Regions from separate parts of the Citrobacter sp. ANG330 genome, predicted to be linked through region 3. Evidence: predicted binding sites of a transcription regulator. Region 3 holds the regulator's gene; each other region holds the start of a gene.

The links. The regulator CRP, encoded in region 3, controls carbon source genes, mostly activating them, when cyclic AMP is high. The targets are predictions, from matches to a motif close to ATGTGANNNNNNTCACAT.
Region 1: the regulator CRP is predicted to act here: its motif matches at 5,097-5,114, upstream of mlc (sugar metabolism global transcriptional regulator Mlc).
Region 2: the regulator CRP is predicted to act here: its motif matches at 1,973-1,990, upstream of hpt (hypoxanthine phosphoribosyltransferase).
Region 4: the regulator CRP is predicted to act here: its motif matches at 4,729-4,746, upstream of garD (galactarate dehydratase).

The regions. Positions count from the first base shown of each region.
Region 1 covers NZ_JASJUI010000002.1:4,767-12,544, reverse strand. Annotated here, with positions in the region: gene QNN88_RS05745 (trypsin-like serine peptidase) at 1-287, opposite strand, end outside; gene QNN88_RS05740 (hypothetical protein) at 389-469, opposite strand; gene asr (acid resistance repetitive basic protein Asr) at 565-888, opposite strand; gene QNN88_RS05730 (carboxypeptidase M32) at 1,038-2,522, opposite strand; gene QNN88_RS05725 (KPN_01571 family protein) at 2,576-2,746, shown strand; gene QNN88_RS05720 (MFS transporter) at 2,800-4,053, opposite strand; gene QNN88_RS05715 (LysR family transcriptional regulator) at 4,175-5,074, shown strand; gene mlc (sugar metabolism global transcriptional regulator Mlc) at 5,203-6,423, shown strand; gene bioD (dethiobiotin synthase) at 6,549-7,244, shown strand; gene osmV (osmoprotectant ABC transporter ATP-binding protein OsmV) at 7,297-7,778, opposite strand, start outside.
Region 2 covers NZ_JASJUI010000005.1:65,862-73,639, reverse strand. Annotated here, with positions in the region: gene QNN88_RS13110 (glucose/quinate/shikimate family membrane-bound PQQ-dependent dehydrogenase) at 1-1,912, opposite strand, end outside; gene hpt (hypoxanthine phosphoribosyltransferase) at 2,118-2,654, shown strand; gene can (carbonate dehydratase) at 2,719-3,381, opposite strand; gene QNN88_RS13095 (ABC transporter ATP-binding protein) at 3,490-4,416, shown strand; gene QNN88_RS13090 (ABC transporter permease) at 4,413-5,183, shown strand; gene QNN88_RS13085 (PTS sugar transporter subunit IIA) at 5,290-5,730, shown strand; gene QNN88_RS13080 (polysaccharide deacetylase family protein) at 5,795-7,021, shown strand; gene panD (aspartate 1-decarboxylase) at 7,027-7,407, opposite strand; gene panC (pantoate--beta-alanine ligase) at 7,501-7,778, opposite strand, start outside.
Region 3 covers NZ_JASJUI010000010.1:137,725-145,502, forward strand. Annotated here, with positions in the region: gene argD (bifunctional acetylornithine/succinyldiaminopimelate transaminase) at 1-1,015, shown strand, start outside; gene QNN88_RS19250 (YccS/YhfK family putative transporter) at 1,082-3,169, opposite strand; gene crp (cAMP-activated global transcriptional regulator CRP) at 3,221-3,853, opposite strand; gene QNN88_RS19260 (OsmC family protein) at 4,160-4,564, shown strand; gene QNN88_RS19265 (phosphoribulokinase) at 4,652-5,521, opposite strand; gene QNN88_RS19270 (YheU family protein) at 5,576-5,794, opposite strand; gene QNN88_RS19275 (hydrolase) at 5,797-6,813, opposite strand; gene QNN88_RS19280 (ABC transporter ATP-binding protein) at 6,819-7,778, opposite strand, start outside.
Region 4 covers NZ_JASJUI010000006.1:153,968-161,745, reverse strand. Annotated here, with positions in the region: gene QNN88_RS14975 (carbohydrate ABC transporter permease) at 1-392, opposite strand, end outside; gene QNN88_RS14970 (carbohydrate ABC transporter permease) at 403-1,347, opposite strand; gene QNN88_RS14965 (ABC transporter substrate-binding protein) at 1,428-2,687, opposite strand; gene garD (galactarate dehydratase) at 3,044-4,615, opposite strand; gene garP (galactarate/glucarate/glycerate transporter GarP) at 4,997-6,331, shown strand; gene garL (2-dehydro-3-deoxyglucarate aldolase) at 6,360-7,130, shown strand; gene garR (2-hydroxy-3-oxopropionate reductase) at 7,160-7,778, shown strand, end outside.

The sequences.
Region 1 (7,778 bases), on a different contig from region 3:
GCTTTATCCGGTTTCCCTTTAGGGGGCGTTAACAGGCAGTGTCCGGCGGTAAGCGCCAGATGCGGGGAGATCAACGTCGCGGTGCACAGGTTTCCGCTGGCGGTTTCCAGTTGCCCGATAGCATCCCACGGCGATTGCGTAGGATTGCTCACCGGCGCGCGATCGTCCTGACCAAAAAATAACGTTTTGACTTCACTGGTTCCGGTATCCGCCTCAGGCTTATCCGCATGCGCAATACCCGATGAAAAGCACAACGAACCCAGTAATACAGCAACGGTTTTACGCATATCACACTCTGTGTGGGTAATTATGATTATTAAAAGAGAACCCTCAGCCATAACTATAGACGCAACGGTGGGAAAGTGAGAGTAAAATCAGAGTACTACGATCAGGAAAGATAAAAGCGGGCTGTTATGAGGGCACATAAAATAAGCGTGATAAGAATGAACTCAAAACGATAACGGCGCACCCTGTTACCTCCGAAAAGACGGCGCTAAACCGGAAAGGCGTTCAGCGCCGTTGAAGAATGGCGCGAGGGGGCGCGCCAGTTTACCGTTTCAGGACTTAAGCGGCGGGTTGAGCTGCAGGTTTAGCGGCCAGCTTTTGGCTGTGTTTTTTGGTGTGCTTTTTCGCGGCTTGTGCCTTTTGCTCTGGCGCTTTTTGCTCAGTGGTGGCCTGGGCTTTTTTCGGGTGTTTTTTAGCGGCCTGCGCTTTTTGTTCAGGCGCTTTCTGGGTAGTCGCTTTGTGATGTTTTTTATGGTGGGTAATTTTTGCCGGAGCCGCTTTTGCAGCAGGTGCGGCAGCCGGTGCTGTTGTTGTGTCAGCGGCAAACGCAGCAGAAGACAGACCCATAGCAGCGGCAACAACCAGAGCTAATACTTTTTTCATTCTCATACCCTCGATTTGGTTTTTCATTCAACCCCACTGCGGGGCCGTTGAAATGACTATATCGCTGGAATGAAAGGGCTTCCGTGAGTCATTGGTTTCGGCGTGTAACGATATGTACAAAGCCGGGCACAGCGGCCCGGCAAGGTTATTTACAAATAGCGAGATTCAAGATGGGCGCGGAAATGGCGGCTGCTCAGGGCTTCTCCTGTCGCCTGAGTGATCAATTGCTCCGTAGTAAAGCGACTGCCGTGCTGCCAGATATTCTGGCGCAGCCAGTCAAACAGCGCACTGAAATCGCCATCGGCAATCTGCTGACTGAGCCCCGGTAACGCGCGATTCGCGGCGCTGAACAACTGTGCGGCATACATCGCGCCCAATGTGTAAGAAGGGAAGTAGCCAAACCCGCCATCGGTCCAGTGAATATCCTGCATGCAGCCGTCGCGATAATTCCCTTTTGTCGACAAGCCCAGCCATGCCTGCATTTTTTCATCCCACAAAGCCGGAATATCCTCCACCTCAATGTCGCCATTGATTAAGGCGCGTTCAATTTCATAGCGCAGGATGACGTGTGCCGGGTAGCTGACCTCATCTGCATCCACGCGGATAAAACCGGGTTTTACCCGCTGGTTCCAGGCGATAAAGTTTTGTTCTTCAAAGGCGGGCTGATCGCCAAAATGGCGCTTCACGGCAGGTAGCAACTGCCTTAAAAACGCATTGCTGCGACCTACCTGCATTTCAAAAAACAGGCTCTGGGATTCGTGGATCGCGGTGGAGCGGGCAAGGGCAACCGGTTGACCCAGCCAGTTACGCGGCAGGTTTTGCTCATAGCGGGCGTGTCCGGTTTCGTGAATCACGCCAAACAGGGCGCTGAGTAACTCGTTTTCGTCATAGCGTGTCGTGATCCGCACATCTTCCGGCACGCCGCCGCAGAATGGATGCGCGCTGATATCCAGGCGACCGGCGTTAAAATCAAAACCGAGCACAGACATCGTCTCCAGCCCCAGCTCGCGCTGAATGGCTGTCGGGAAGGGACCGACGGGGGCCACCAACGACTGTTTCGATTGTCTGGCAACCACGCGGCTGAGCAGGTCCGGCAGCCATGATTTGAGATCGGCAAACAGGCTATCCAGTTGTGCGCTGGTCATGTCCGGCTCGTAAATATCCAGCAGTGCGTCATAGGGCGAACAACCTTTCACCTCGGCGCGCAGTCTGGCCTCTTCGCGGCTCAATTTCACGACTTCTTTTAAATTCGCAGAGAATCCCTGCCAGTCGTTGGCAGGACGCTGGCTGCGCCAGGCGTGCTCGCAGCGACTCCCGGCGAGAGATTTGGCCTCTACCAGCGACGCCGGTAAAAGCGCGGCCTGGGTATGCAGTCGCGTCATTTCCCGCAGGTTGGCCTGCTCCACATCATTGAGATCCTCCGCGGCAGCAGCGGCAAGCCATTGCGCCACTTTCGGTTCGGTCAGGACGTGATGTTCCAGTACGCTCAGTTCTGCCAGCGCTTCACCCCGTGCTGCGCTGCCGCCTGGCGGCATCATGGTAAACATATCCCAACTGGCGATGGCAGAAAGGTGAGAGAAGCGGGAGAGCCGCAGGAAGGTATGAGCAAGTTGTTGATAGTTTTTGTTATCCATGTAACCTCTTCGACAAAACGGGCAGGTTGAGCTCCCCACCATAATGGGTAGTTATGTTAATCGATAGCCTTTTTTATAGTAGCCGACGGGAACATCGTACCCGTTCAATAACAATAAACACACACAGCAAAATGAATCCACTCCACTGGGTTGTCTTTGCTCTTCTGGCGCTGGATGCCGTCAGAGAATTGATGGGGTATTCATCAATCTTAGGAATTTGGTAACCACTGTTGGTCGAGAGACGAGAAGCCCGGTGACCCCGGGCTTTTCTTTCAGGCTAGACGTGAAGACGATGATGCAGACGTGTACCAACCAGAATGGCCAACACCAGCATCATCGCGATAAATCCCCCGACGCCATTCCAGCCATAGTTATGCCAGAACACGCCACCGAGCGTACCGGCGATACTGGATCCCAGATAGTAACTGAACAGATACAGCGAAGAGGCCTGGCCTTTGGCGCGACGCGCACGCGGACCAATCCAGCTACTGGCGACAGAGTGAGCGCCAAAGAAACCCGCAGAAAAGAGCAGCATGCCGGCGAAAATCAGCCACAGCGAACTGAATAAGGTCATTAGCAGACCGATCAGCATCACGGCGGTGGAGAAGAGCATTACCGGGCCGCGCCCGTAGCGCACTGTCATCGAACCGGCTTTCGGCGAACTCCAGGTACCGGTCAGATAGGCGACAGAAAGCAAGCCTACCACCGCCTGGCTGAGTTCCCACGGTGAAAGCATCAGGCGATAGCCGATGTAATTAAACAGGGTGACAAACGACCCCATCAGCAGAAAACCTTCGGCAAACAACAGCGGCAGCCCCTGATCGCGCCAGTGGAGTCGGAAGTTAATAAACAGTGTTTTGGGGCGCAGCGACGTCGGACGGAAATGGCGTGATTCCGGCAGGATTTTCCAGAACATCAGGGCCGATGCCAGTGCGAAGCAGCCAATGGCAGCCAGCGCAATGCGCCAGCTAAAGAAATCAGTAAACACACCGCTGATTAAACGTCCACTCATCCCGCCAATCGAGTTTCCGCTGATGTACAACCCCATTGAGAACGCGACGAAGCTGGGATGGATCTCCTCACTCAGATAGGTCATCCCAACCGCCGCCACGCCGCTGAGTGAAAGGCCAATCAGCGCACGCATCACCAGAATGCCGTGCCAACTGGTCATCATCGTTGAAAGTAGCGTACAGCAGGAAGCGAGGAGCAGCGCGGTCACCATGACCGGTTTGCGCCCAATGGCATCCGATAGCGGGCCGGTAAACAGCAGGCCAACGGCTAACATGCCAGTGGAGATCGACAGTGAAATACTGCTGCTGGCGGGGGACACGCCAAACTCATGGGACAGCACCGGCAAAATAGGCTGAACGCAGTAAAGCAGGGCGAAGGTCGCCAGTCCGGCAGAAAAGAGCGCCAGCGTGACGCGCATGAAGGCAGAAGTACCGCGTTGAATAAACTGAACCGGCTGAGAAATGCGTTGGTCGTCAATATCGCTCGCCGTGGCGTCATTGACTGTAGTTGTACGACTCACTGGAAATCCTTGCGCAACAAACCCGTGTTTTGAGGGGACGGGCATAACCTTGTTAAATAGAGTAGGAAAACCCAAATATTCTGTCTAATATATTAATAGTCTTAAATAATACTTTTAAAATATGAATATTGAACTGCGTCACCTTCGCTACTTCGTCGCTGTGGCGGAAGAACTGCACTTTGGGCGCGCCGCGGCCCGGCTGAACATCTCGCAGCCGCCGCTAAGCCAGCAAATTCAGATGCTTGAGCAACAGGTCGGCGCACGTCTGCTCGCGCGAACGAACCGTAGCGTCGCGTTGACCGCCGCAGGCAGGCAGTTTCTTGCCGACAGCCGCCAGATCCTTGGCCTGGTCAACGATGCCGCCGCCCGTGCGGAGCGTCTGCATCAGGGTGAGGCCGGAGAACTGCGAATCGGCTTTACCTCCTCGGCGCCGTTTATCCGTGCGGTGTCGGATACCCTGTCGCTGTTCCGGCAGCAATACCCGGGCATGCATTTGCAGACCCGTGAAATGAACACCCGCGAGCAGCTGGCACCGTTGAGTGAAGGGGCGCTGGATCTGGGGCTGATGCGCAATACGCCGTTACCAGAGAGCTTACATCATGAGGTGATTTTGCATGAACCGCTGATGGCGATGATCCCGCGAGTGTATCCGTTGTCGCAAAAGCCGGTGGTCACGCTGGCTGAACTGGCGAAAGAACCGTTTGTCTTCTTTGATCCGCACGTTGGAACCGGTCTTTATGACGATATCCTCGGCATGATGCGCCGCTATCAGTTGACACCCATGATTACTCAGGAAGTCGGTGAGGCAATGACCATTATCGGACTGGTCGCTGCCGGCCTGGGCGTGTCGATACTGCCGGCGTCGTTTAAAAAAGTGCAGCTCAATGAGATGTGCTGGGTACCGATTGCGGAAGACGATGCCGTCTCGGAAATGTGGCTGGTCTGGTCGGCGCATCATGAACAGAGTCAGGCGGCGCTGCGCTTTCGGCAGCAACTCATTCAGGCCGTCAGGCGTGCTTAAATTAATTTAATAACGACTGAAAATGTGCAGTTAATCACACGGCTAAGTAAAAAGTTGACGTTGTGTATTGAAGTACTTCACCATAGCCTACAGATTATTTCGGAGCGCGAAAATAAAGGGAGTCAGAGGTGGTTGCTGATAGTCAGCCTGGGCACATCGATCAAATAAAGCAGACCAATGCGGGGGCCGTTTACCGCCTGATTGATCAGCTGGGACCGGTATCGCGTATTGATCTTTCGCGTCTTGCGCAGCTGGCGCCCGCCAGCATCACAAAGATAGTGCGCGAAATGCTTGAAGCGCACCTGGTCCAGGAACTGGAGATTAAAGAAGCCGGTAGTCGTGGACGCCCTGCGGTCGGTCTGGTTGTGGAAACAGAAGCCTGGCACTATTTATCCCTTCGTATCAGTCGTGGGGAAATTTTTCTCGCCCTGCGCGATCTCAGCAGCAAACTGGTGGTGGAAGAGTGTCTTGAACTGCCGCTGAATGATGAGATGCCGCTGTTGACGCGTATTCTTACGCTGGTCGATCAGTTTTTTATTCGCCATCAGCAAAAGCTCGAACGTCTGACCTCTATTGCCATTACCTTACCCGGTATTATCGATACCGAGAACGGGATCGTGCATCGCATGCCGTTTTATGCCGATGTGAAAGAGATGCCGCTTGGCGATACGCTCGCGCAACACACCGGTGTGCCGGTCTATATTCAGCATGATATCAGCGCCTGGACGATGGCAGAGGCGCTTTTTGGCGCGTCTCGCGGTGCACGAGATGTGATTCAGGTAGTTATCGATCATAACGTCGGGGCCGGGGTGATCACCGACGGTCATTTACTGCATGCGGGCAGCAGCAGCCTGGTGGAGATTGGTCATACCCAGGTCGATCCTTACGGAAAGCGCTGCTACTGCGGCAACCATGGCTGCCTGGAAACCATTGCCAGTGTGGAAAGCGTGCTGGAACTGGCGCAACTGCGACTGACGCAATCCATGAGCTCCATGCTCCACGGCCAGCCGTTGACGGTCGATTCGCTGTGTCAGGCGGCGATACAGGGCGATCTGTTGGCTAAAGACATTATTAGCGGCGTGGGAACCCACGTCGGCCGTATCCTCGCTATCATGGTTAATCTGTTTAACCCGCAAAAAATACTGATTGGATCGCCGCTCAACCAGGCGGCTGATGTGTTGTTCCCGGCCATTGCGGACAGCATTCGTCAGCAGGCGCTACCGGCCTACAGCAAAAATATGGTTGTGGAGAGCACGCAGTTTTCTAATCAGGGAACAATGGCAGGGGCCGCGCTGGTAAAAGACGCGATGTATAATGGTTCTTTGTTGATTCGTCTATTACAGGGTTAACATTTTTAAACTGTTCTACCAAAAATTGCGCTAACTCAAGCTGATTCTACCTGGCATACCTTAGACTTTCTCCACTGTATTATTTTCCTGGCTTATATTTTCGAAGCATAACGGTGGAGTTGGTGATGCTGAAGCGTTTCTTTATTACAGGTACAGACACTTCTGTCGGGAAGACGGTTGTTTCCCGCGCATTGCTACAAGCGTTAGCATCGGGTGGTAAAAGCGTAGCGGGATATAAACCGGTCGCGAAGGGCAGCAAAGAAACCCCTGAAGGGTTGCGCAACCGGGATGCGCTGGTACTGCAAAACGTATCAACGCTGGATTTACCCTATGAGGTCGTGAACCCCATCGCACTCAGCGAAGATGAAAGTAGCGTAGCCCATAGTTGCCCGATCAATTACACCTTACTGTCTAACGGGCTGGCTAGTCTGAGCGAGAAAGTTGATCACGTTGTGGTTGAAGGCACCGGCGGCTGGCGCAGCCTGATGAACGATCTGCGTCCATTATCCGAATGGGTGGTGCAGGAACAATTACCGGTATTGATGGTAGTGGGGATTCAGGAAGGTTGCATTAATCATGCGCTACTGACAGCCCAGGCCATTGCTAACGACGGCTTACCGCTGCTCGGCTGGGTCGCCAACCGTATCAACCCGGGTCTGGCGCACTATGCGGAAATTATCGATGTTCTCAGCAAAAAGCTGCCTGCGCCTTTGATTGGTGAACTGCCTTATTTGCCGCGTGCCGAGCAGCGTGAGCTGGGGCAGTATATTCGTCTCTCAATGCTGGGGAGCGCGCTGTCAGTAGACAGAATCTCTGCCTGATGGGCACATTATAAAAACGGGGAGTCCTGATGGCTCCCCTTTTTTTTCGCAATTAATTGCTTTCGTGAATGTTCAGCGCCCGGCGGGTGCGTCCCGAGCTGAGATAATCGGCAATATAATCCTGTGAGATCTCGCCGTTGTAGCGGCCATCCTCGTCAACGATCGGCATCCAGCTGGTATTACTTTCATACAGTTTAGACAGCACAATACGCAGGTTATCTTCGGCCTTGCCGGTAATGCGGAAGGGATGAAGAATATCGGCGCAGGTGCCGGTAGCCTGTCGCGCTTCGCGGCGTTTCACAAAGCCCAGCGGTTTACCATCGACATCGACCACGGTAATCGCGCGAATATCATGGTCATCCATAATGCCAAAGGCGTCATTCAGCGACGTAGAGGGTCTGGCGGTCAGCGTCGGTTGCTGATCGGTCACGTCGCCCGCCGAAACCAGCAGCAGACGCTTGAGCGTGCGGTCCTGACCGACGAATGAGCCGACGAAATCGTTGGCGGGTTTGGCAAGCAACTCATCCGGGCTGG
Region 2 (7,778 bases), on a different contig from region 3:
CGGTGCCCGTACCTTTTGCCTCTTTCGGCTGTTCCATCGGATTACCTGGCCCACGCGGGATCAGCTTAGAAACAAACGGCAGCGCCATCGGATTGGCAATCGCCACCTGACGGTTCGGATCGACTGAGATTCCGCCCCATTCGAACATTCCAAGATTGCCCGGGAACACCAGCGTGCCCTGCTCAGACGGCGGGGTGAAGATGCCTTCATAGCGCATCTGGTGGAACATCACGCGGCACACCAGTTGGTCGAACATGGTGGCACCCCACATATCCGCTCCGGTCAGATCTTTCTTCGGACGGAAGCTTAACTCGGAGAACGGCTGCGTTTTCGTGACGTAATCGCCTTTCGCCGCCCCTTGCGGAACCGGTTTTTCCGGCGCCGGAACCACCAGTTCACCGTTACGACGGTCGAGAACAAAGATATTGCCGGTTTTTGCCGGTGCATAGATGACCGGGACTTTCTCACCTTTGACGGTGATATCCGCCAGCGTCGGTTGAGAAGGCATATCCATATCCCACAGATCGTGGTGAACGGTCTGATAGCTCCAGGCCAGCTTACCGGTCGTCGCGTTCAGCGCCAGAATCGAGCTGGCATAGCGTTCCTGCTCTGGCGTACGGTTCCCCCCCCAGATATCCGGCGTGGTCACGCCCATTGGCAGATAGACCAGATCCAGCTTCGCATCGTAGGCAGCAGGAGCCCAGGAGTTCGGCGAGTTAAAGGTAAAAGAGTGCTCATCAGAAGGGATTGCATTCGGATCTTTCGCGCCCGGATCGAACGCCCACAGCAGTTTGCCGTTATTGACGTCAAAACCACGGATTACCCCTGACGTTTCGCGCGTCGAGAAGTTATCCGTTACCGAACCGGCAATCACGATAGTTTTATCACTGATGATCGGCGGTGACGTGGGTTCATACAGACCCGGCGTGGTGTCCGGCATGTTGGTCTGCAGATTCAGAATACCTTTGTTGGCAAAGGTTTCACACAGCTTGCCGGTTTCGGCGTTCACTGCAAACAGACGACCATCGTTCACCGGCAGGATGATGCGGCGTGGACAATCGGCAACCACTTCCGGGGAAGCGTTATCGGCTTTCGCTTCATGGTACGACACGCCGCGACAGGTCACGTGCTGGAAGCTGGTATTGGTATTGAGTTGCGGATCGAAATGCCACTTCTCTTTACCGGTAGCGGCATCCAGTGCGAACAGCCGCTGGTGGGCGGTACAGAGATACAGCGTATCGCCAACCTTAATCGGCGTCACTTCATTGGTGATTTCACCTGGATCGTTCGGCTGCTTCAGATCGCCGGTACGGAATACCCACGCTTCTTTCAGGTTGTGGACGTTATCGGCGTTGATCTGCTTGAGCGGCGAGAAGCGTTGGCCTTCCTGATTACGGCCATACGCAGGCCAGTCGTTATCCGAAACGGTGGAAATAGGTTCGGCCGGTGTGGCGTCTGCGCTCAGCGTACCGTTGATCTCCTGCGGATCATTAAAGCCCGCCCAGGTGAGGATCCCGCCGCTAATCAGCAGGGCGACAACCAGTGCAGCCACGGCGCCGCGGGAGGGGACAACCAGGCGATGCCAGACGAACGGTAAAATCAGCCAGATGCCGAAGAAGACCAGGATGTCACTGCGCGGCGTCAGCGCCCAGAAATCGAAGCCAACTTCCCAGACGCCCCAAATCAGTGTGGCGAGGAGCAGGGCGGCGTAGAGCCAGAGCGCGGAACGTTTGCTGCGCCAGAGCAATACGGCAACGCCCAGCATCACCAGTCCTGCAATCGGATAGTACCAGGAGCCGCCTATGGCGACCAGCCAGCCTCCGCCGATCAGAAGGTAAAGCCCGCATAGCGCTGCAAAGAGGGCCGTTAGCGTCACGAGTAACCGTGGCGAACGTGCGTTGTTATCTGCCATAAAAATACACCATCTCAATTTGTTAATTTTTTAGTAGCAATTAATTATAGGATTTAACATGTGTGATCGTCATCACAAAATGAGCTTTATTAAGAGATGCCGCGAATAAATGCTTTTACTGGTATACTGCGTGCCTTGCGCTTAGATGCTGACTTATCAAGAGCAGGCATTGAGTGATTTGTTTTTAAATCATATGGTTAGAGATATGAAACATACTGTAGAAGTCATGATCCCCGAAGCGGAGATCAAAGCGCGTATCGCTGAACTGGGTCGTCAGATTACTGAGCGTTATAAAGACAGCGGCAGTGATATGGTGCTGGTGGGTCTGCTACGTGGCTCATTCATGTTTATGGCGGACCTGTGCCGTGAAGTCCAGGTATCTCATGAAGTCGATTTTATGACCGCCTCCAGCTACGGTAGCGGCATGTCCACCACGCGTGATGTGAAAATCCTCAAAGATCTCGACGAAGACATTCGCGGTAAAGACGTGCTGATTGTGGAAGACATTATCGACTCCGGTAATACGCTGTCGAAAGTGCGTGAAATTCTGAGCCTGCGTGAGCCAAAATCACTGGCTATTTGTACGTTGCTGGATAAACCCTCTCGTCGTGAAGTGAATGTGCCGGTCGAATTTGTCGGCTTCTCTATTCCGGATGAGTTTGTGGTCGGCTACGGCATTGATTACGCCCAGCGCTATCGCCATCTGCCGTATGTCGGCAAAGTGGTCTTGCTCGACGAGTAAGCGTAAAAAAGCCGGGATAACCCGGCTTTGACTGGATACATCCCCGGTACATGACCGGGGATTTTTATTTATGGTTGATGTGTTTCTGGCTGAGGTTAGACACGCCCTGGCGATAACGCTGTTCAAGCGTGGCGCGACTGGTCGCGGTCACTTCCAGATCGCGCAGCAGGCCGTCGTGAATACCGTAGGCCCAGCCGTGGATAGTCACTTTCTGACCCCGTTTCCAGGCTGACTGCATGATGGTAGAGTGGCCCAGGTTGTATACCTGCTCCATCACGTTCAGTTCACACAGCGTATCCATACGGCGCTCTTGCGGCATTTCACCCAGCAATGAGCTATGTTTGAACCAGATATCACGGATATGCAGCAGCCAGTTGTCGATGAGCCCCAGTTCAGGATTATCGACCGCTGCCTGTACGCCGCCACACCCGTAGTGCCCACAGATAATAATGTGTTCAACTTCGAGGACATCAACGGCATACTGAACAACGGAGAGGCAGTTGAGATCGGTGTGGATAACCAGGTTGGCCACATTACGGTGGACAAACAATTCGCCCGGTTCAAGACCGGTTAAACGTTCTGCGGGAACGCGACTGTCGGAACATCCAATCCATAGAAAGCGCGGTTTCTGCGCTTGCGCCAGTTTCTCAAAAAATCCGGAATCCTCTTCCACCAGCATTTTTGACCATAGTGCATTGTTGCTGATGAGTGTATCTATGTCTTTCATGGAGGTTAACGACCTGTAACCAAATAAGTGCGTTGGGCTAATATAGGGCAACTCCGGGATTATTTAAACCACATATAAAGTGTAAGTACGTAAGGTAAGTAAAAATTTATGACCATTGCACTGGAACTTCAACAACTTAAAAAAACCTATCCCGGCGGCGTTCAGGCGCTTCGCGGGATAGATTTACAGGTCGAAGCGGGGGATTTTTACGCGCTTTTAGGGCCTAACGGGGCAGGCAAGTCGACCACCATCGGCATTATCAGCTCGCTGGTGAATAAATCGTCCGGGCGCGTCAGCGTCTTTGGCTACGATCTTGAGAAAGATGTCGTTAACGCCAAACGTCAGCTCGGGCTGGTGCCGCAGGAATTTAACTTCAACCCGTTTGAGACCGTACAACAGATTGTGGTGAATCAGGCGGGCTACTATGGCGTTGAGCGTAAAGAGGCAATTGAGCGCAGCGAAAAGTATTTAAAACAGCTCGATCTTTGGGAAAAGCGCAACGAACGTGCGCGGATGTTGTCCGGCGGGATGAAGCGCCGTCTGATGATTGCCCGCGCGCTGATGCACGAACCGAAATTGCTGATCCTTGATGAACCGACTGCGGGCGTGGATATTGAACTTCGCCGCTCGATGTGGGGTTTTTTGAAGGATTTAAATGATAAAGGCACCACGATCATCCTCACCACGCACTACCTGGAAGAGGCGGAAATGCTCTGCCGTAATATCGGGATTATTCAGCACGGCGAGCTGGTCGAAAATACTTCGATGAAAAACCTGCTTTCTAAACTCAAATCCGAAACCTTTATTCTCGATTTGGCGGCGAAAAGCCCGTTGCCGAAGCTGGAGGGTTATCAGTACCGGCTGGTGGACACCTCAACGCTGGAAGTGGAAGTGCTGCGCGAGCAAGGGATTAACAGTGTCTTTAGCCAGCTTAGCGAACAGGGGATTCAGGTGCTAAGTATGCGTAACAAAGCGAACCGCCTTGAGGAGCTGTTTGTGTCACTGGTTCATGAAAAACAAGGAGATCGCGCATGATGCAGCTTTACTGGGTCGCGTTAAAAAGCATCTGGGCGAAAGAGATCAACCGCTTTATGCGGATCTGGATCCAGACGCTGGTGCCGCCGGTCATTACCATGACGCTCTATTTTATTATCTTCGGTAATCTGATTGGTTCCCGCATTGGCGAGATGCACGGTTTTAGCTACATGCAGTTTATCGTGCCGGGGCTTATCATGATGGCGGTGATCACCAACGCATACGCGAATGTCGCCTCGTCTTTTTTTAGCGCCAAGTTCCAGCGCAACATTGAAGAGCTGCTGGTGGCCCCCGTACCGACGCACGTTATTATTGCCGGGTTTGTTGGCGGGGGGGTGGCGCGCGGGCTATGTGTCGGAGTTCTGGTCACGTCGATTTCGCTGTTCTTTGTCCCGTTCCAGGTGCATTCGTGGGTTTTTGTCGCGCTGACGCTGGTGTTGACCGCCATTCTGTTCTCCCTGGCGGGTCTGTTGAACGCGGTATTTGCGAAAACCTTTGACGACATCAGCCTGATCCCGACTTTTGTCCTGACACCGTTGACCTACCTCGGTGGGGTGTTTTACTCGCTGACGCTGCTGCCGCCGTTCTGGCAGGGCTTGTCGCAACTGAACCCCATCGTCTACATGATCAGCGGTTTTCGCTACGGCTTCCTCGGCATTCACGATGTGCCGCTGGTGACGACATTTGGCGTGCTGGTGGTCTTTATTGTGGCGTTCTATCTGCTGTGCTGGTCTTTAATCCAGCGTGGGCGTGGCTTACGTAGTTAACCGTTTTCACCCTCTTCTCTGTACGAGGAGAGGGTGATTGTTGACCATTGTCATCATTCTCAATTTGTCACTCTGATAAACTACTTGCCTGCTAATGAGGTGAGAAATGCTGGGTTGGGTCATTACCTGTCACGACGATAAGGCCGAGGAACTGCTAAGCCTGCTGGAAAAAAAACACGGCCCGCTGGCGCAATGCCGGGCGGTGAATTTCTGGCATGGGCTGAGCGCGAACATGTTGAGTCGGATGATGTGCGATGCATTACACGCCACAGATTCCGGAGATGGGGTCATCTTTCTCACGGATCTTCCCGGCGAGGCGCCGTATCGCGTGGCGTCACTGATGAGCCATAAGCATCCGCAGTGTGAAGTCATTTCTGGCATTTCTGTAACGTTGCTGGAGCAAATGCTCCCAGCGCGAGAATTCATGAGTAGTTCGGCGTTTCGTGACCAGATTGTTGCCCTCGGTGGACCAGACGTCACCAGCCTGTGGCATCAGCAGCAGAAAAATCCCCCCTTTGTTCTGTTACACGATTTGTATGAGTATTAATCATTCTTATTAATGAGGTGAATTGGTACAATCGTCGCGTTGTTTCTTTCCCCGGTTATTATTGATGATCAAATACCTCTGTTTGCTGTTGCTGACCTTTTCGACGGTTGTCAGTGCGGTTTTACCTGCCCGTTATATGCAAACCACAGAAGATGCGGCTATCTGGGCGCAAATTGGCGATAACATGATTACCGTGGGGAATATTCGCGCCGGGCAGATTATCTCAGTGACGCCGGTTGCCGCCGATTATTACGAGTTTAAATTTGGTTTCGGTACCGGGTTTATCGACAAGGGCCATCTGGAGCCGGTGCAGGGTAAACAACGCGTTGAGGACAGCCTCGGCGATCTCAATAAACCGCTCAGCAACCAGAATCTAATTACCTGGCAAGCCACGCCCATTTATAACGCGCCGAATGTCGGCAGCGCACCGTTTGGCTTACTGGTGGAAAATCTGCGTTATCCCATTATCAGCAAGCTCAAAGACCGGCTGAATCAAACCTGGTATCAGATCCGCATTGGTGACCGACTGGCCTGGATCAGCGCCCTTGACGCGCAGGAAGACCGTGGACTGCCGGTGCTGACCTACCACCATATTCTGCGCGATGAAGAGAATACGCGCTTTCGCCACACCTCCACCACGACATCCGTTCGCGCCTTCAGCAACCAGATGACCTGGCTGCGCGATCGCGGTTACAGCACGTTGACGATGGCTCAACTGGACGGTTATGTACGCAATAAACTGAATCTGCCTGCGCGGGCGGTAGTGATTACCTTTGATGATGGTCTGAAGTCGGTGAGCCGCTATGCATATCCGGTACTGAAGCAGTACGGCATGAAAGCGACGGCCTTTATTATCTCGTCGCGAATTAAAGTGCGGCCGCAAAAATGGGATCCCAAATCGCTGCAGTTCATGAGCATTTCAGAACTCAATGGCATCCGCGACGTGTTTGACTTTCAGTCTCATACGCACTTTTTACATCGGGTAGATGGCTATCGACGGCCAATCCTGCTCAGCCGCAGCCATCACAATATTCTGTTTGATTTTGCCCGCTCCCGGCGTGCGCTGGCCCCGTTTAATCCGCATGTGCTTTATCTTTCGTATCCCTTTGGCGGCTATAACGCGACGGCCGTGAAAGCTGCAGAAGAGGCTGGATTTCACCTGGCGGTGACAACGGTGAAAGGGAAGGTGAAGCCGGGGGATAATCCGTATTTACTGAAACGCCTGTATATCTTGAGAACGGATTCGCTGGAGACCATGTCGCGGCTGATCAGTAATCAGCCGCAGGGGTAGTTCGCTTACGCAACCTGAACCGGAATCGCTTTCGCGGTGCGTTTCATTTCGTTGTCGCCTTCGAAGTAAGCGACCTTTGGCTGCCAGCGGCGCGCTTCTTCATCGGACATGGTGACGAAGCTGGCGATAATCACAATGTCGCCCACGCTGGCGCAGTGTGCCGCCGCGCCGTTGACGGAGATGATTTTTGAACCGCGCTCGGCGGCAATCGCATAAGTAGAGAAGCGTTTGCCGTTGCTCACGTTCCAGATATCAATGGCTTCATTTTCCAGAATCCCGGCGGCATCCAGAAAATCCTGATCGATGGCGCAGGAACCTTCATAGTGCAGGTCCGCCTGAGTCACTTTCACGCGGTGGAGTTTGCCCTGCAGCATAGTGCGAATCATAACGTCTACCTTAAACTCGTATCGATAACGAAGCAGGCCGAAACCTGCTTTGAGAAATTTCTCAGGCAGTATTGCCCGATTTTTAACCCCTGTCTACTGGGTTAATGCTACCGTCTGATTGTCAATTAACCGTGCCTGGCCAAGCCATGCAGCAACCAGAATCACCGCGCGCTGGCTGTTTTCGGTCAGCTCAAGCAGCGTGTCAGCATCGCGGATCTGAATGTCATCGGGCCGGAAGCCTTTTTCCGTCAGCTCCTGTTCAGCGATGGCAATAATCTCTTCCAGTTCACGCTCGCCGGCCTGTAGTTTCTCAGCGATGCGGCTCATCACTTTATACAAACCCGGGGCGATTTTGCGTTGTTCGGCGGTGA
Region 3 (7,778 bases):
AACTCAGGGTGAAACGCTCTGGCATACCAGTAATGTCTTCACCAACGAACCCGCGCTGCGTCTGGGTCGTAAGATTATCGACGCGACGTTTGCTGAGCGTGTGCTGTTTATGAACTCCGGGACAGAAGCCAACGAAACGGCGTTCAAGCTGGCGCGTCACTATGCCTGTGTACGCCATAGCCCCTTCAAAACCAAAATTATTGCCTTTCATAATGCGTTTCACGGACGCTCGTTGTTTACCGTCACAGTGGGCGGTCAGCCGAAATATTCCGATGGCTTTGGGCCGAAACCGGCCGATATCATCCATGTACCGTTTAACGATCTCCATGCGGTGAAAGCGGTGATGGACGATCACACCTGCGCGGTGGTGGTTGAGCCGGTACAGGGAGAAGGCGGCGTTCTGGCCGCCACGCCAGAGTTCCTGCAAGGGTTGCGCGAGCTCTGCGACGAGCATCAGGCACTGCTGGTGTTTGATGAAGTGCAAAGCGGCATGGGACGTACGGGTGAGCTGTTTGCCTATATGCACTACGGCGTGACGCCGGATATCCTCACCAGTGCGAAAGCACTGGGCGGCGGCTTCCCGGTGAGCGCGGTATTGACGACGCAAGAGATCGCCTCGGCATTTCATGTCGGTTCTCATGGTTCAACCTACGGCGGTAATCCGCTGGCCTGCGCGGTGGCGGAAGCCGCGTTCGACATCATCAACACGCCAGAGGTTCTGGGAGGCGTGAATGCAAAGCGCCAAAAATTTGTCCAGCATCTACAGCAGATTAACGAACAATTCCATGTGTTTAGCGATATTCGCGGTATGGGCCTGTTGATCGGGGCGGAGTTGCTGCCGCAATACAAAGGGCGCGCGCGCGATTTCCTCTATGCGGCAGCCGATGCCGGCGTGATGGTATTGAATGCGGGCCCGGATGTGATGCGCTTTGCCCCGTCGCTGGTGGTGGAAGAAGCGGATATCGACGAAGGGATGCAGCGTTTTGCACAGGCTGTTGCCAGGGTTGTTGGTTAACGATTTGCCTGATGGCGCTGCGCTTATCCTGCCTTCATCGATAACGCGCGTATCCGGCAATCCATGTTAACCCCGCATATCCCGTAACCGGCGGCTGAGCCAGATCCCATGGTGCGGCCGCTGACGCCATGCGACAGACGAGATAGTGTGCATCGTGTTCAGGTGCCCCAGCACGCGTTGCAGATGCTGTTCAAGCGTGCTTAAGGGCCCGTGGGTGAGCGCTTCGGGCGCCTCCAGAATATTTACATCTCCGGAACTGCCCGGCCCGTCGTACTCCAGTCGTTGCTGACAGCGTTGGATGGCAATTTCGCACGATTGCAGATATCGCTGCGCCAGTTCCGGCGTCAGCATCGTATGTTCACGCGCCAATGTCGTCATGGCGTTAATGTGTTCAACAATAAACTGACTGTGCGTCACCCACAGCTTCATATCCGCCAGATAGTGCGTGTTGAAGCCCGGCTCCTGCATCGCCTGATTCAGTGAGTTAAACAGTGTGTTGTGCGCCTGGTTGACTCGCATACGCTGATAAGCCAGCGGTGTAGCCTGCGGATCGTCGCTCAGAATCAGACGAATAGCTTCCTGATCGGCCTCCAGCGCATCGTGGGCGTTTTTACGCAGTAGCCCGCTCTGCCATTGTGGCCATAGCCAGACGGTGCCGCCAAATGCAATCAGGCAGCCTATCACCGTGTCGACAAACCGGGGGATAATAAACTGCTCGCCGTCCAGCGTCAGTAGCTGCAGGGTATATACCGCCGTGACGGTAAATCCCACCGTCGCCCAGCCGTAGTTTTTACGGATAGTCAGATAGCTGACCAGGGTGATCACCAGCATCAGGGCCAGCGTATATCCTTCAGGAATATGAAAGTGCAGCGTCACGCCTGCAATAATCAGCCCCACCAGCGTACCCGCCGAACGGTGCAGAATACGCACGCGGGTGGCGCCATAACCGTTCTGCGTGACAAACAGCACGGTCATCAGGATCCAGTACGGTTTCGGCAGGTGTAACGCGGTTCCCATCAGACTGGCGATGCTGAGCATGACGCTGATACGCCCGGCGTTGCGTAGCGCTGGTGATTTCAGGGAAAGGTAGTTTTTCAACGCAGGAAGCAACGGAAGACGGCGCTGTTTGTCAGCCATCAGATCGCGGGCGTAAAGTGGTCGTTGAGTGCGCAGCACCCGGGCGATACGGCTGAAGTGCCAGTAACAGAACTGCCCGACGGGGTTATCCGGATGCTGATGAGCAATTTTTTCCAGCGCGCCAATCTGCTTTTGCATAGAGAAACGGGTCGGCAGTCGGTGATACAGAATGTCATCCGCCAGTACCCGCAACCGCGCGGCGACGGTTTGCGCCGTCCAGCGAATCACCTGCTCAGCGTGGCTGCGTTCGACCAGCTTTTGCACCTCTTCCGGCTGGTGCAGACTCACTGAGATATGTTCCTGTAAATCCAGCGCTTCCTGAAAGGCGCGCAGCATTCGTTTGTAGTCATTGTTGTGATGCGCCGACAGCATATGCATCTGCTGATAACACTGGGTGATGAGGTCGACGGCTTTTTGCTGGCGGACCAGCAGCGGCGGTAGCGTTTTTTCCGGATCGGTGTGCTGAGTCAGCATACTGTATTTGGCTTCGCAGTAATCCGCCAGTTCCCGGTACAGTAGGCTTAGCGACTCGCGCAGCGGTTGCTCGCGCCACAGCCAGAACCAGAACCAGTTAAATAAGCCATACCACAGCGTGCCCAGCGCGTAGATCAGCAACGGTTCCCAGACCGGCATATTTCCTGCCAGGCTCAGCGTAAAAATAGCGGCAATCAGCGAGGCGGGCAGCAGGCGGGCATGCAGTGAACTCAGTTCCGCGGTGACGCCGAGAATCAATGTGAGTCCGGTCAGGATCAGCGGCAACGGGATCGCCTGCGCCAGTAGCAGCTGCATAATCAGGCTGCATCCGGCAAACAGCGACGCGCCAATCACCAGGCGTTTGAAAAAGCGTTTGTGCGGTGTATCAAGCCCGGCAATGTTGCAGCAGGCGGGAACGAGAGAGAAGAGCAAACCCAGATGCAACTGCCCGATGATCAGGCCGACGGCCACGGGCAAACAGAGCACCAGCGTTTGACGTAGTGCATAGTTGATTTCTGGGTGATAAATCAGTCTGCGCCACATTGGCAAAACAAAAATGACGCACTACCGGGTAGCGCGCCATTTCCGATGAGATTAACGAGTGCCGTAAACGACGATCGTTTTACCGTGAGCGGAGATCAGGTTCTGATCTTCCAGCATCTTCAGGATACGACCAACGGTTTCGCGAGAACAGCCAACGATCTGGCCAATCTCCTGGCGAGTGATTTTGATCTGCATGCCGTCCGGGTGAGTCATTGCATCAGGCTGTTTCGCCAGATTCAGCAGCGTCTGGGCGATACGACCGGTCACATCGAGGAAGGCCAGGTTACCGACTTTCTCTGAAGTGACTTGCAGGCGGCGAGCCATTTGAGAAGACAGGCGCATCAGAATATCCGGGTTCACCTGGATCAACTGGCGGAATTTCTTGTAGGAAATTTCAGCCACTTCACACGCTGTTTTCGCCCGAACCCATGCGCTACGTTCCTGGCCTTCTTCAAACAGGCCCAGTTCGCCAATGAAATCACCCTGATTCAGATAAGAAAGGATCATTTCTTTCCCTTCCTCATCTTTAATCAACACTGCCACTGAGCCCTTAACGATGTAGTACAACGTTTCCGCTTTTTCACCCTGGTGAATCAGCGTGCTCTTGGACGGGTACTTATGAATATGGCAATGAGACAAGAACCATTCGAGTGTCGGGTCTGTTTGCGGTTTGCCAAGCACCATGCGCGATTATCCTCTGTTATAAGCTGTCTCCAGAGCCAAAAAATCCGCTGTCTCTGGGGTTGCAAAAATGTGCTTCCCGCGTCCTGGGAAGAGACTGTCAAAAACGAACTGCAGCCTTTAATGTGAAGTCCTCTGCATACATGCAGTACGTCAATGTATTACTGTAGCATCCTGACTGTTTTAGCATAGCTTTAGCCGTGTGTCTCCTGGTGTCTCGCTTCAGCATGACGCAGGTCGCCTTCCGTTGCGAGAATTGTTATGTACGCGTAATCTGTCAGGAAAATTAACGCACTGGAGTTAAAAAATATGCAAGCGCGTGTTAAATGGGTTGAGGGGTTAACCTTCCTGGGTGAGTCCGCTTCCGGGCATCAGATTCTGATGGACGGTAACTCTGGTGATAAAGCACCGAGCCCGATGGAAATGGTGTTGATGGCGGCTGGCGGTTGCAGCGCCATTGACGTGGTTTCTATCCTGCAAAAAGGCCGTCAGGATGTGACGAACTGCGAAGTGAAATTGACTTCAGAACGTCGGGAAGAGGCGCCACGCCTGTTCACTCACATCAACCTGCACTTTATTGTCACCGGCCACGATCTGAAGGATGCCGCCGTTGCGCGGGCGGTCGATCTGTCGGCAGAGAAGTATTGCTCTGTGGCGTTGATGCTGGGAAAAGCGGTTAACATTACCCATTCGTACGAAGTGATTGCTGCCTGATGATCATTGCCTGATGGCGCTGCGCTTATCAGGCCTACTCCTGTCGTAGGCCCGGTAAGCGCAGCGCCATCGGGCACTCCCCACCGTTTATTCGATCTTCTTGCCTTCCATCAGTCGCTGTACCAGCGGCAGCATGATCAGTTCCATTGCCAGACCCATTTTCCCGCCAGGAACCACCAACGTATTGATGTGAGAAATGAATGAGCCCTGCAGCATCGCCAGCAGCCAGGGGAAATCGATCCCTTCCAGATTGCGGAAATGAATCACCACAAAGCTCTCATCCAGTGATGGAATGCTCCTGGCTGCGAAGGGGTTGGATGTGTCCACGGTAGGAACGCGCTGGAAGTTGATGTGGGTGCGGGAGAACTGCGGCGTGATGTAGTTGATATAGTCGTCCATCGAACGGACCACCGAATCCATCACCGCCTCACGAGAATGGCCTCGTTCACTGGTGTCGCGGATAAGCTTCTGGATCCATTCCAGGTTAACGATGGGCACCACGCCGACCAGGAGATCAACATGTCTTGCGACCTCATGCTGGGGCGTGACGACGCCGCCGTGCAGGCCTTCATAGAACAGCACATCGGTGGGTTCGGGCAGTGCTTGCCACGGGGTAAACGTCCCCGGCACCTGGTTCCACGGGACGGCTTCATCGTAGGTATGCAGATATTTGCGTGACTGGCCTTTCCCGGTCTGGCCGTACTCAATAAACGTCTGTTCCAGCAGGCCGAAGTCATTGGCTTCGGGGCCAAAATAGCTGATATGGCGCCCGGCATCGCGCGCTTTGCGAATCGCCATATCCATCTCCGGACGGGTATAACGATGAAAACTGTCGCCTTCCACCTCGGCTGCACGCAGGTTGAGCTGCGCAAAAATTTTACGGAACGCGAGGCTGGTGGTGGTGGTCCCCGCGCCGCTGGATCCTGTTACCGCGATCACCGGATGTTTGGCAGACATGTTAACTCCATCAATAAATTGATTTTTTATTATAGTCGGCCGATAGCGTGCGGGTTACTCGCGAAATGATTTGCGCGGCATGATGTTGACGGTTTCGTGCAACTCAGACCACACCAGGACCGCTTCTCCACACTGTAACTGGCGTTTCACGTCGGCGACTTTTTGCTCAAGGGTACGTTCATGTTCACCATAATCGGTACCTTCGCGCAACACAAAGCTTTCGATCAGATTGTCCAGCGTCTCGGGGGAAAGGTCCTGCCAGGGGATTTGCATAGTTATGCCTCCAGATAGGGTGTCAGCCAGTCAGGAATGCGCGACTCCAGCCACATTTCTGGTCGACGCAACGTGCCGCCGATGAACCCGACGTGACCGCCATGTTCGGTTAACTGATATTCCACCTGCGGCGGTAAATCTTCCGCTTTAGGGATCACATGATGATCCATGAACGGGTCGTCTTTTGCGTGGATGATCAACGTCGGAATCGCGATGTCACTGAGCAAGGGCATGGCGCTACATTGACGATAGTAGTCGATAGCGTCAGCAAAGCCGTGAATTTTGGCGGTGATCAGATCGTCAAACTCGCGGATACGACGCAGGGATTTCAACTGCGCCAGACTCACCGGCAACGAGCCGGGATAAGCTGCCAGTTTGCGCGATGCGTTGCCTTTAAGCAGATTGAGTAGATAGCGCTGATACACGCGGGAAAAGCCTTTATCCATATGGTAGCTGCAGGCTTCCAGCACAAAGGGGGCTGAGACAATGACCGCCGCGTCGAGCGGGATATTTTTCCCCTCTTTTGCCAGCAAACAAGCCAGCATGTTTCCCCCCAGCGAATAGCCCACCGCGGCGGTTGGCGCGGTGCCGAATTCTCGCTGTAGCCAGTGTAAAAACCAGGTGCCATCTTCCGTTTCACCGGAGTGATAAATGCGATTCTTCCGGTTCGGCTCGCCGCTACAGCCACGGAAATGCATCACCACGCCAAGCCAGCCCCGATTTTTTGCCGCCTCAATCAGACCATGTGCATAGGGGCTGTTCAGGCTGCCTTCCAGACCATGAAAGACCACCAGGCGCGGCTTGTGCTTTGCCTGTTGCGGATCTTCACTCCATGCCAGATCGACAAAGTCGCCGTCGGGCAATTCCAGACGCTGCCAGTGGGCGTCGAAATTCACTTTACGGCGGATTAAACGCGGCAGCATGGTCTGTAGATGACAGTTGCTCAGTCCGCGCAGTGGCCGAAACTCGTCACTGCTGCCGTTCGGCATCTCAGGGTCATGAAGGATTACGTGTGTCATCACCGTTACTCGCTCAGCATCTGCTCAAGCTGTTCCTGGGCATCCAGCCAGGCCATTTCGCACGCTTCCAGCCCGGCTTTGGCGCTGGCCTGCTGTTGCAGACATTCCGTCAGCTCGGCTTTGCGACTCTGGTCGTAAAGTTCGCTGTCGCCCAGCTTCTCTTCCGCCTGCGCCAGCTGTGCGTTCAGCTTCTCCATCTCTTTTTCCAGACGGGCGATCTCTTTACGCAGCGGCTGGGTTTGCGTTCGCAGTTCGGCTTCGCGACGCTTCTGATCTTTACGCGACTGCGCGCTGTTGACGTTCTCTTTTGCTGGCTCGTCAGGCTGATTTTCCTGTTTCTGCACGTCGCTCAGCCACTGTTGGTAATCTTCAAGATCGCCATCAAATGGCTCAACCTTACGGTCATGCACCAGGTAGAGATCGTCGGTGGTGGAGCGCAGCAAATGGCGGTCGTGCGATACGACCACCAGTGCGCCTTCAAATTCAATCAGCGCTTCGGTTAATGCCTGACGCATGTCGAGATCAAGGTGGTTAGTCGGTTCATCAAGCAGCAGCAGGTTCGGACGCTGCCAGACGATCAGCGCCAGCACCAGTCGCGCTTTTTCGCCGCCGGAGAAACGACGCGTCTCTTCGCTGACTTTATCGCCCTGGAAGCCGAAGCCACCCAGATAATCACGCAGTTTCTGTTCGAGTTCTTGTGGCGCCAGCCGCACCAGATGCTGCAACGGTGATTCATCCGCGCGTAAATATTCGAGCTGATGCTGGGCGAAATACCCGAGCTTAATGCCTTTCGCCAGGCCAATTTCACCGCTCACCGGCGCAAGTTCACCCGCCAACAGTTTGATGAGCGTGGATTTACCGGCGCCGTTACGTCCCAGCAGGCCAATACGCGAGCCCGGGACAAGGTTGAGTTTGATGGAATCCAGAATGATGCGTTCGCCATAACCCGCGCTCACTTTCTCCAT
Region 4 (7,778 bases), on a different contig from region 3:
TTCTCGATCGTTAAAAACTGCGGGATCAAAAAGATCTGTCCGGGAACCATCAGAATCGAAATGCAGAGCATAAAGAGGAGATCGCGCCCTTTAAAACGCAGGCGCGAGAAACCATACGCCGCCATCGCGGCAATCAGCGTCTGTAAGATGACGATAATCAGCGTGGAAACGATCGAGTTAAAATAAAAACTACCAAACGGCATCTCATGCAAGATTTTATCGTACGCCTGAAACCCTGGATTGGCAGGCAGCAGGATCGGCGGAAAGGCAATACTTTCCGCCTGAGTTTTAAACGAGGTGATGATCATCCAGAGAAAGGGAACCACCGTGACCAGCGTCGCCAGGATCATCAGGCCATAAATCAGCCATTTTTCACGTTTTGTCATGAACATAGTGGTTGCCTTACTGTGCTTTAAGCCGTTTGCCTATCCATATCTGCAGCAGGGTCAGTACCATCGTGATAACGAAAATCACCACGGCAATCGCTGAGGCGTACCCTTTTTCATGGTAGATAAAGGCGTATTTATAAAAGAGATAAGCGATGGTCATGGTCTGATCGTCCACCATGGAAGAACTGCCAAACAGCAGATACACCACATCAAATATTTGCAGCGTTTCGATAAACGAGATCACCAGAACGAAGAACAGCGTCGGGATCATTAGCGGCAGGGTAATTGACCAGAAGCCGCGTAGTTTACTGATGCCATCCAGGGACATGGCTTCATAAATCTGCTTCGGGATCCCCTGCAAACCGGCGAGCAAAATGATCATCTTCAGAGCGATAGCCGACCAGATAATGACCAGTGAGGCGCTCAGACGGACAATATCCGGATCGGATAACCAACCAATGGCGGGAATATCGAAATAAGCCAGGATCTGATTGAGCAAACCAAAATTACGGTTCATCAACCACTGCCAGACCATCGCAATGGCGGCAGGCATCGTAACGGCCGGAAGAAATAACAGCGTACGAAATAGCCACTGACCGCGAATCGCCTGGTTTAAACCCATCGCCAGCAGTAAAGAGAGGATCGTGATCACCGGCACACAAATAAAAACATAGGCCAGCGTGTTAACTATCGCCGAACGGAATTCATCATCGCTGAATAAATTAATGTAATTATCCAGACTGATAGTCGTCCAGATCTGAAACTCGCCCAGATCGGTAAAACTGTAAAATACGTTCTGAAAGAACGGCGTAAAGTAAAAAATAACTAATCCTGCCAACAGCGGCAGAATCATTATCCACCCCCAGAAACGTTCTTCTTTTTCCAGTCGTGTCAGGGCTTTTTTATTGGGTTCCCTGGCCGATAACGGCGGGGATGCCGCTTCATCTGAATAGCTCATACAGACTCCGGGATGCTCACTTTACAAACAATAAATGGGTTAACGCAGGAGAGGTGAGAGGGAGCAAAGCTCCCTCACTATTATTTCTGCATTTCACGCTCAACGCGTTTGGCGACACCCGGCATAACCTGTTGCGGATCATTTCCCATCCAGACTTTTTTCAGCCCGTCGTTGAGAATGCTATTCCATTTCGCGGTATTTGAACCGGCGGTGGGATATTGGTGAGAAAACGCCAGTGAATCGATATAGGCGGAAACATCAACACTCTTAAAGCCATCCGCCCATGCTTTGGCGACTTTCTGATTAGCCGGAATCACCACTTTGCCCGCTGCCAGCGTTTGCTGCGCATGTTCTGAACTCATGAATTCAATGAACTTCCAGGCGGCCTCTTTATGCTGGCTTTTGGCAGACATGGCGAATGCCAGGCTATGAGAGACGCCAGCCTGTTCTGCCATTTTGGGCATCGGAACTACCCCGACATGATCGTTAATCAGTTCGTTCTGTGAGAACGGCAGCGCCCACCACGAGCCCGCGTAGATCATCGCCACCCGATTGGACTGGAAGACATCGGCAGCTTTCATTTCGCCTGGCGGCTGGAGCAGTCCTGCCTTCAGCATGCCCTGAACGTCGCGATACATGGCGATCGCGTTGTTGCTGGCAACGTCCGTTTTACCCTCTGGCAGGATAATCTGAGTGCCGGCCTGGAGCAGCAGGTTAAAGTAGCTGTCCTGACCGCTGCCGAGATCCATCGCCAACGGATAAGAATGCTGATCCAGATTTTTACGTAACTGTTCCGATTTCTGTTTTAAATCGTCCCATGTCCAGTTTTTATCGGGATAGGTTACGCCAGCCTGATCAAACATTTTTTTGTTATACCACACGGCAATCGCGTCGATATCACGTGGAATAGCGTATTGTTGAGACTGGTACTGATAAGCATCGACAGAGCTTTTCACGAAATCATCAAGATTTGGTGATGAATTATCTTTTAAATAAGGGGTCAGTGGTTCCAGCATGCCGTTTTTAACGTACTGTTGAAAATTCGGCATATTCATCCAGAATACATCCGGCGCCACATTACCCCCGACAGCAGAACTGAGCTTTATGAAATATTGATCGTAGGGTGTTAGTTCAATTTCAACTTTCACACCGGGGTTATTTTTTTCAAACTCATTAACCAGTTGCTGTTCGCCGGGAAGTTGATTTCGATCCCATAGCGTGTAGCGTAATTTAACGGGCTTATCTGTTGTCTGGCCTTCTGCACTGGTAACAGCCGGTGCGGCCAGTAAACAGGAAAAAAGGCATGCCAGGGCAACATTATTTTTATTCAAGGTATACATAACTTCCCTCTTTATTCGGGTCAGAATGTCGGTGAGGTAAATTACAGAAGCCATTGAATCTTCTGTGTAACAAAGGGGAAAGTCAAAGAGGGAAAAATGAGCGAATTATCGCATTAAAACAACCTGGCTTTTCGGTAGGTTTCTCTTTTATCAAAACGAAAAGAGGGCGAAAAGGGAGGCTTCAGGCATTGTTTTTTCTTTCAACGGGTTAGGATTTTTCTACCGACGAAAAGCGAAAAATGGCGGGCGAAAAATTAACCTTCAAAACTGCGAGCACTATCACCTTATCTTTCGCGGACAGGAAAGAAAAACGGGGAGTGTTCCCCCGTTTTCCCGGTTGCTTTCGTTTCGAAAGATCAGGTCACTGGCGCCGGGTTAAAGACGGCCAGCTGATTGTGCAGTCCCCATTGATCGGAGAACGTTTTCTTACGGCCGCTGGCGACATCGAGAATAAACTCGAACAGCTTCTGACCGACTTCCTCAATGGTCTCTTCGCCGGTGGCGATAGTACCTGCGTTGATATCCATTAAATCGTACCAGCGATTTGCCAGCTCGGTTCGCGTCGCCATCTTAATCACCGGCACGGCCATCAGGCCATACGGCGTGCCGCGACCGGTGGTGAACACCTGGACGGTGATCCCGGACGCGACCTGCTGTGTGCCGCAGACAAAATCGCTGGCGGGCGTTGCGGCATAAATCAGACCGCGTTTGGTCGGGCGCTGGCCCGGAGAGAGCACTTCGACAATCGCGCTTTTACCGGATTTCGCAATTGAGCCCAGCGCTTTTTCCACCACATTCGCCAGTCCCCCTTTTTTGTTACCCGGAGAGGGGTTCGCGCTACGATCGGTTTTCCCCATATCGAGATAGTTGTCGTACCAGGCCATCTCTTCCAGCAGACGTTTACCCACCTCTTCGTTGATGGTACGCGGCGTCAGCAGATGAATCGCATCACGCACTTCAGTGACTTCGGAGAACATCACCGTGGCGCCGCAGCGTACCAGCAGATCAGAGGCGTAGCCCACCGCCGGGTTCGCCGTCACGCCGGAAAACGCATCGCTGCCGCCGCACTGCATGCCGACGACCAGTTCAGACGCCGGGCAGGTTTCGCGCTGGCGCAGATTCAGCTTAGCCAGATGGCGCTCAGCGACCTGCAGGATATCATCGACCATAGAACGAAAGCCTACATGCTTCTCGTCCTGAAGGCTGACGATGCTGGCGCTGTCGACCGGAATACTTTGCACATCGTCGGTACCTTCCAGCAAACGCTCCGGCTGCAGTTTTTCACAGCCCAGGCCAATGACCATCACTTCGCCGCCAAAGTTTGGATTCAGCGAGATGTTATGGATGGTACGAATCGGCACCACGGCTGCCGGCGCGTTAATTGCCACGCCGCAACCGTACAGGTGGTTAAGTCCGACCACTCCATCGACGTTCGGGTATTTGGGCAGCAGATCGCGCTCAATGATTTTGACGACATAATCCACTACGCCCGCCACGCAGTGCACGCTGGTGGTGATGCCGAGCAGATTCTTGGTGCCTACGCTGCCATCGGCGTTGCGGTAGCCTTCAAAGGTATAGCCTTCCAGCGGCGGCAGGGGCTCCGGGACTTTGGTCGCCAGTGGCAGCGTGTTCAATGGCGGCGCTTTCGGCAGCTCAACCATGGATTCATCAATCCAGCTTCCGCGCGGAATGTCGCGCATGGCGTAGCCGATCACTTCACCGTAACGTACGATTTCGCCATGAACCGGAATATCCACCAGCGCGACTTTATGTCCCTGTGGAATATGTTCAATCAGCTCCAGTCCATCCGGGAATCGCGTCCCGGCTTTCAAACCATTGTCATTAACAATGATCGCCACATTATCTGTTTCATGGGCCTTTATATAAAATGCGCTCGGCGATTCTTGTCTGATTTCGATGTTGGCCATTGTCCAGTATTCTCCAGCCGGGTGATATTAATATAGAGAGATTCTGCAAATCTGATTATTAAAATAAGGAAAAGCTGTCGTGAAATAAGGATGTCAGGAGTTCAAAAATAAGAATGTGATCCAGATCACTCGTTATGGTGAAAGCCCGGCTATCAGGGGTGGTAAAGCGTAAATCTGTGCATCAGCGCCCAGCGTTATGGGCATTTGCTCAAGATATTATTTGCAATTAACGTTGTTAATGAGCATCTGCACAATGCGTAATGCTTTCTGCCTGATTATACTGAATTACGAACTGAGTCTCTGCATTTATTAATAAGCGATAGCGTCTGTCATCAATAAATAATAATAAAAATGTCTGGTTAAGTGCCTGAGGTAAATAAAATGATTCTGGATACCGTGGTAGAAAAAAAGAAAGGTACGCATACCCGCTATTTAATTCTGCTGATAATTTTTATTGTCACAGCGGTTAACTACGCGGACCGGGCGACGCTATCCATTGCCGGTACCGAAGTTGCTAAAGAGTTGCAGTTGAGCGCTGTGTCAATGGGCTACATCTTCTCTGCCTTTGGCTGGGCCTATCTGCTGATGCAAATCCCCGGCGGCTGGCTGCTCGATAAGTTTGGTTCGAAAAAAGTTTACACTTACAGCCTGTTCTTCTGGTCGCTGTTCACCTTCCTGCAAGGCTTCGTGGATATGTTCCCGCTGGCCTGGGCAGGGGTTTCCATGTTCTTTATGCGCTTTATGTTGGGTTTCTCGGAAGCGCCTTCGTTCCCGGCAAACGCCCGTATTGTCGCGGCCTGGTTCCCGACTAAAGAGCGTGGAACCGCGTCGGCAATCTTTAACTCTGCTCAGTATTTTTCACTGGCGCTGTTCTCGCCGCTGCTGGGCTGGTTGACCTTTGCCTGGGGCTGGGAGCACGTCTTCACTGTGATGGGCGTGATAGGGTTTGTCCTGACGGCGCTATGGGTCAAACTGATTCATAACCCCACCGATCACCCACGGATGTCCGCAGAAGAGTTGAAGTTCATCTCTGAAAACGGTGCGGTCGTGGATATGGACCACAAGAAACCGGGCAGCGCAGTGGCAAGTGGTCCAAAACTGCATTACATCAAACAGTTATTGACCAACCGCATGATGCTTGGCGTGTTCTTCGGACAGTATTTCATCAACACGATCACCTGGTTCTTCCTGACCTGGTTTCCGATTTACCTGGTTCAGGAAAAAGGAATGTCGATCCTGAAAGTGGGGCTGGTGGCTTCGATTCCGGCGCTGTGTGGTTTCGCTGGCGGCGTACTGGGCGGTGTGTTCTCGGATTATCTGATTAAGCGCGGTTTTTCAATCACCGTTGCGCGTAAGCTGCCGATTGTGCTGGGAATGCTGCTGGCCTCCACCATCATTCTGTGCAACTACACCGACAACACCGCGCTGGTGGTGACGCTGATGGCGCTGGCCTTCTTTGGAAAAGGATTTGGCGCACTGGGCTGGCCGGTGATTTCGGACACCGCGCCGAAAGAGATTGTGGGCCTGTGCGGCGGGGTATTTAACGTCTTTGGCAATGTGGCATCTATCGTAACGCCACTGGTTATCGGTTACCTGGTAAGTGAACTGCATTCCTTCAACGCCGCGCTGGTATTCGTTGGCTGTTCCGCGCTGATGGCAATGGTGTGCTACCTGTTTATTGTCGGTGACATTAAACGTATGGAATTGCAGAAATAATTAACGGTTAAGTGACAAGGTAAAAGTGATGAATAACGACATCTTCCCGAACAAATTCAAAGCAGCACTGGCTACGCATCAGATTCAGATTGGCTGCTGGTCAGCGCTGGCAAGCCCCATCAGTACCGAAGTCTTAGGACTGGCGGGCTTCGACTGGCTGGTGTTGGATGGCGAGCATGCGCCAAATGATGTCTCCACCTTTATTCCGCAACTGATGGCGCTGAAAGGCAGTTCCAGCGCGCCGGTTGTGCGTGTACCGACCAATGAACCGGTGATTATCAAGCGCCTGCTGGATATCGGTTTTTACAACTTCCTGATCCCGTTTGTGGAAACAGAAGAAGAGGCGGTGAACGCCGTGGCGTCGACGCGTTATCCGCCAGAAGGGATCCGTGGCGTGTCCGTATCGCATCGCGCCAACATGTTTGGCACCGTCCCGGATTACTTCGCGCAGTCCAACAAAAACATCACCATCATTGTGCAGATTGAGAGCCAGCAGGGCGTGGATAACGTCGACGCTATCGCCGCCACCGAAGGCGTCGACGGTATTTTCGTTGGTCCAAGCGATTTGGCTGCGGCGTTAGGCCACCTCGGCAATGCGTCTCATCCGGAAGTTCAGAAAGCCATTCAGCACATCTTTGCCCGTGCGAAAGCGAACGGCAAACCGAGCGGCATACTGGCACCAGTTGACGCCGACGCACGTCGCTATCTGGAATGGGGGGCTACGTTTGTTGCCGTCGGCAGCGACCTGGGCGTGTTCCGCTCCGCCACACAGAAACTGGCTGATTCCTTTAAGAAATAACCACCACCGAAACAAGAGAGATAATTGATATGACGATGAAAGTTGGTTTTATTGGCCTGGGTATCATGGGTAAACCAATGAGTAAAAACCTCCTGAAAGCAGGTTACTCGCTGGTGGTTTCTGACCGTAATCCTGACGCGATCGCTGACGTTATCGCGGCAGGTGCAGAAACCGCGTCTAACGCCAAAGCGATTGCTGAGCAGTGTGATGTGATCATCACCATGCTACCGAACTCTCCGCACGTGAAAGAGGTTGCGCTGGGCGAAGGCGGCATTATCGAAGGGGCGAAACCGGGGACGGTGCTGATCGATATGAGCTCCATCGCACCGCTGGCGAGCCGTGAAATCAGCGACGCGCTCAAAGCCAAAGGCATCGACATGCTGGACGCGCCGGTGAGCGGCGGTGAGCCAAAGGCAATCGATGGCACGTTGTCGGTGATGGTTGGCGGCGACAAGGCGATTTTCGATAAATACTATGATCTGCTGAAAGCGATGGCGGGATCCGTTGTTCATACCGGTGATATCGGGGCGGGTAACGTTACCAAACTGGCGAACCAGGTGATCGTGGCGCTGAACATTGCCGCGATGTCTGAAGCGCTGACCCTGGCAACCAAAGCCGGCGTAAACCCGGATCTGGTTTATCAGGCGA